2 regions of the Kurthia sp. ISK08 genome follow, and region 2 is predicted to be linked to the other one. Evidence: riboswitches for the same ligand, from Rfam matches in the RefSeq annotation. Region 2 holds a riboswitch; the other holds the start of a gene.
The links. A riboswitch is a leader RNA that binds a small molecule or an ion and turns the genes downstream of it on or off. The one in region 2 is predicted to bind FMN.
Positions count from the first base shown of each region.

Region 1 (2,412 bases), on a different contig from region 2:
CAAGGATATAGTGAAGCGATTTTAGATGGTGTTGTATCATCTGAAGAAGAACGAAATGAAATGATGCGTATTATTTATGATGAATCACAGCGTATGAGCCGATTAGTAACCGATTTACTCGATTTAGCGCGTATGGAATCTGGGAAGATGCGTTTATATCTTGATGACTTAAGTATTAATCAAGTATTTGAACGTATGACACAGAAGTTCGTACAGCGCGGGAAAGAAAAAGGAATCGAAGTAAGTTATGAAACAGAGTTCTCAGATGATGCGCGCGTTCACATTGATGAAGACCGCATCGAACAAGTTGTAACGAATTTAGTGGATAACGCAATTCGTCATACAGCAAGTGGCGGCCATGTAAAGGTGCTAGCAGACCAATATGCAGGACAAGTGCGCATTCGTATTCAAGACGATGGTGCTGGTATTCCGAAAGAAGACCTTGCATATGTCTTTGAACGCTTTTATAAAGCAGATAAAGCACGAACAAGAGGTAAGGGTGGCACAGGTTTAGGTTTAGCTATTGCGAGTAATATTATTAATGCACATCGAGGTCGTATTACAGTAGAAAGTGAAGTAAATGTAGGTACAACCTTTACATTCTTCCTACCACTACCAGATGAAATTTAATGAATAAAGAAAAAGTCTTGAATTCGAGAGAAACTTCTCTTTACAATTCAAGACTTTTTTTGTATGATGAATGTGTGAAAAAAAATAAATACGGTTCATCTTCGGGGCAGGGTGTAATTCCCGACCGGCGGTAATGAAGTGTTTAACATTTCTCAGCCCGCGAACCTTAACAGGTTGATTTGGTGCAACTCCAAAGCCGACAGTATAGTCTGGATGGGAGAAGGTGAAGGTACAGCGTTGTGTTCAAAAAAATGAGTGAACAACGTTTATTTAATGTTGCCTAATTCTCCCGCGTAGAAGTACTTCTACGTGGGATTTCTATTTTAAATAAGCACACGCAGCCTTACCTCTTTTTGAAGTGATCCGCAACAAAAGGAGAAAACAGAATATGAAGAACAAGAAGTTACGTCGCATGATTGCAATTGGGATGTTAAGTAGTATTGCATTTTTACTACACTTAATTAATTTCCCAATTCCGCCATTCCCGAATTTTTTAGAGGTAGATTTCGGTGATATCCCAGCGTTAGTCGCAATGATTATTATGGGACCACTTGCAGGGATTTTAGTCGAGTTACTAAAGAATGTCATTGACTGGGTATACACAGGTAGTCCAACGGGGGTACCTGTAGGGCATATGGCAAACTTTGTAACAGGCTTATTATTTATCCTTCCAACGTACTTTGTTTATAAAAAATTAAGTACAAAAAAAGGATTGGGAATTGGTCTTGTTGTAGGTACAATCTCTATGGCAGTAGGTATGAGTGTATTAAATTACTTCGTCTTTATGCCAATGTATAATTACTTCTTAAACATGCCTGTTGAAACAGGGGCTGCATTACGTGCTACAATCGTAGCGGGTGTGCTACCATTCAATATTATTAAAGGTGTTCTTGTAACAATTGTCTTCCTACTATTATTTAATGTAATGGGTAAGTGGATGACGAAAGAACGCAGAAGTTTCCAAGCATAACGATAAAAAAGCTTTGGCATTTTCTTAAATGCCAAAGCTTTTTGTATGAGTTTTAATGTTGTACACGTAGTAATTGCGCATGTAATAAGCGATTTCGTACAACAATACCTGCTAATGCAGATAAAATGGCTTTAATCACACCAACAAGTAAGAATGGATAGACACCACCCATAAATGCACCAGTCCAAGATAAATCAGCACTGAATTTTAGCCAGATTGTACCGAAAGCAAGTGTTACAATCATTCCGATAATATTAGCAATGATTGCTTGTACCTTTGTAAAACCGAATCTTTCAAGGTATAAACCGATTGCTACAGCTGCTGGTAAGAAGCCGATAATATAGCCACCAGTTGGTCCTGCAACAACGCCTAGACCACCTGACATACCACTGAAGACTGGAATCCCAATTGCGCCTAGTAATATGTAAATAAACACAGATAGTGAGCCATAACGAAGTCCTAGAATTGTAACAGCTAAACCAATTGCAAATGTTTGTCCTGTAATTGGAATGAGTGGCAGTGGAATCGTAACCTGTGCAAAAATCCCGATAATTGCTGCGAATAATGCGGAAAGAATCCACATCTTCAATTGTTCATTTCTCATAAAAATCCCCTTTGTGTAAACTTATTTTAAAACTAGTTAACCAAAATATAATGAAAAAATGAAAAAAGGTCAACACTTTTTTTCGTGACAACAACGTAAAGTATGCGACGAATATGACAGAAAAATATCATTTTAAAGTAACAACTTACAATAAATGTCAGAGAATTTGCAAAAAGATTAGAAATATGTATAATAAGACAAAGACGAT
Region 1 covers NZ_JBJXHL010000001.1:154,527-156,938, reverse strand. The annotation lists gene ACKVQX_RS00745 (ATP-binding protein) at 1-630, shown strand, start outside; FMN riboswitch at 724-859, shown strand; gene ACKVQX_RS00740 (ECF transporter S component) at 1,019-1,600, shown strand; gene ACKVQX_RS00735 (biotin transporter BioY) at 1,653-2,204, opposite strand.
Region 1: linked by a shared signal. The riboswitch ahead of ACKVQX_RS00740 (ECF transporter S component) and the one ahead of ribE (riboflavin synthase) in region 2 are both predicted to bind FMN.

Region 2 (2,412 bases):
GTTTCGCCAGTCGAATGTTCGAATTCACACGATCCCAGTCAATTTAAGTCCCTCTCGAATCACTCAAAAGCCACGTAATCATTCGTGGTCTTTTGAGTTTTTTTGTAAAAAATCTAGTTTTCTGAATAAATTAGTGGTATGGTATAGCTACAATTAAAAAAATCTTCGGGGTCGGGTGAAATTCCCAATCGACGGTGATGCGCGTTAGAGCGATAAGTCCGTGAGCTTTTCGGAGCAGGAGCTGGTGAGAATCCAGGACCGACAGTATAGTCTGGATGAGAGAAGATGCAAAAAATTTGTTTATGATGTGAAAAAATCATAGGCTTATTTGAACATACCTTTTTCATCGACCTCATGTAAATGAAGGTCTTTTTTATTGTGACAACAGAATCGTCTTCGGGGTCGGGTGAAATTCCCAATCGACGGTGATGCGCGTTAGAGCGATAAGTCCGTGAGCTTTTTGAAGCAGGAACTGGTGAGAATCCAGTGCCGACAGTATAGTCTGGATGGGAGAAGACATGTAAAAATTTGTTTATGATCCGAAAAATCATAGGCTTATTTGAACATACCTTTTTTCAGCGACCTCATGTAAATGAAGGTCTTTTTTGTTGTATCAAACTGAATAATCCTTCGGGGTCGGGTGAAATTCCCAATCGACGGTGATGCGTGTTAGAGCGATAAGTCCGTGAGCTTTTCGGAGCAGGAGCTGGTGAGAATCCAGAACCGACAGTACAGTCTGGATGGGAGAAGGATGTGTGAACAAAACTTGTTAAAAAGACGTATGTCAACAGGTTTATTTAGACATGAATTTTAATCATTCTTCCATAAAACTACCCTGAATTGTTTCATCAATCGAGGGTAGTTTTTTATTTTGGGAAAGGAGTGGTTCGTATATTTACAGGGATTGTAGAAGAAGTTGCGACAATTCAATCGATTCGACAAGCGAATGAAAATATGGTGTTGCAAATTCAAGCAGAAAAAATTTTACAAGATGCGAAACTGGGTGATTCGATTGCAGTAAATGGTGTTTGCTTAACAATTGAAAAATTAGAGCAGTACGCTTTTCATGCGACAGTTATGAAAGAAACCTTTCATACAACAACACTACATCGTCTACAGCTACGTGAAAAAGTGAATGTTGAAAGGGCTTTACAGTTGCAAGGACGATTAGGTGGACATATTGTGACAGGACATGTTGAAACAGTCGGGAAAATTCAGAGAATCTTAAAAACATCGAACGAAATTCGCTTAACGATTGAAACAGAACCGAAATTCATCAAACAGATGGTGCCAAGAGGTTCTGTGACATTGGACGGGATTAGCTTAACGATTTTTGCGTTAAACGCGCGGACATTTGAAGTTTCGCTTATTCCGCACACATATGAAACAACGATTTTGCATATGAAAAAAGTACGTGATGTCGTCAATATCGAAACGGATTACATCGGAAAATATGTACAAAGCCAAATGGCGACAATTTTAACAGAAGATTTTTTACGAAAAAATGGATTTTGAGGTGAAAGAACATGCAAGAAATAGAAGAAGCACTTCGTGTTTTACGAGCTGGTGGCATGATTATCGTGACTGATTCTGAAACACGTGAAAATGAAGGGGATCTCGTTGCATTAGCAGAAACGATTACACCTGAACAAGTAACATTCATGGCAATTGAGGGGCGTGGATTAATTTGTACACCTATTTCTGAAGAAATGGCGACACGCTTAGCATTAGCGCCGATGACAGAAGATAATACGGATAATCATGGAACAGCCTTTACAATTTCGATTGACCATATCGATACGACAACAGGTATCAGTGCTTATGATCGTGCATTAACCATTCAAGCTTTAACAAGTGAACAAACCGTAGCACAAGATTTTCGTCGTCCAGGACATGTGTTTCCGCTTATTGCAAAAGCTGGTGGTGTATTAGAACGTGATGGGCATACGGAAGCAGGAGTGGATTTGGCAAAGTTATGCGATAAAAAAGAAGCAGCAGTAATTTGTGAAATTATGGGTGATGATGGACATATGCTGACAGGTGAAAAGTTGACCGCATTTGCTAAAAAACACGTATTACCTATCATTTCAATCGAAGCATTAAAACAATATATTGAACAAACAAAAGGAGCGTATTCAAAATGAACATGATCGAAACAACATTAATCGGAAAAGACTTAAAAGTTGGGATTGTATTAGGAAGATTCAACGAATTCATCACAAATCGTTTATTAGAAGGAGCAGTAGATGGTTTAAAAAGACATGGTGTAGCAGAAGAAAATATTGACGTCGTAAAAGTACCAGGTGCTTTTGAAATTCCATATATGGCAAAACAATTAACAGGTTATAAAAAATATGACGCAATTATTGGGCTTGGAACGGTTATTCGTGGTGCAACAACTCATTATGATTA
Region 2 covers NZ_JBJXHL010000002.1:555,931-558,342, forward strand. The annotation lists FMN riboswitch at 158-291, shown strand; FMN riboswitch at 389-522, shown strand; FMN riboswitch at 623-756, shown strand; gene ribE (riboflavin synthase) at 883-1,515, shown strand; partial or broken gene ribB (3,4-dihydroxy-2-butanone-4-phosphate synthase) at 1,527-2,111, shown strand; gene ribE (6,7-dimethyl-8-ribityllumazine synthase) at 2,141-2,412, shown strand, end outside.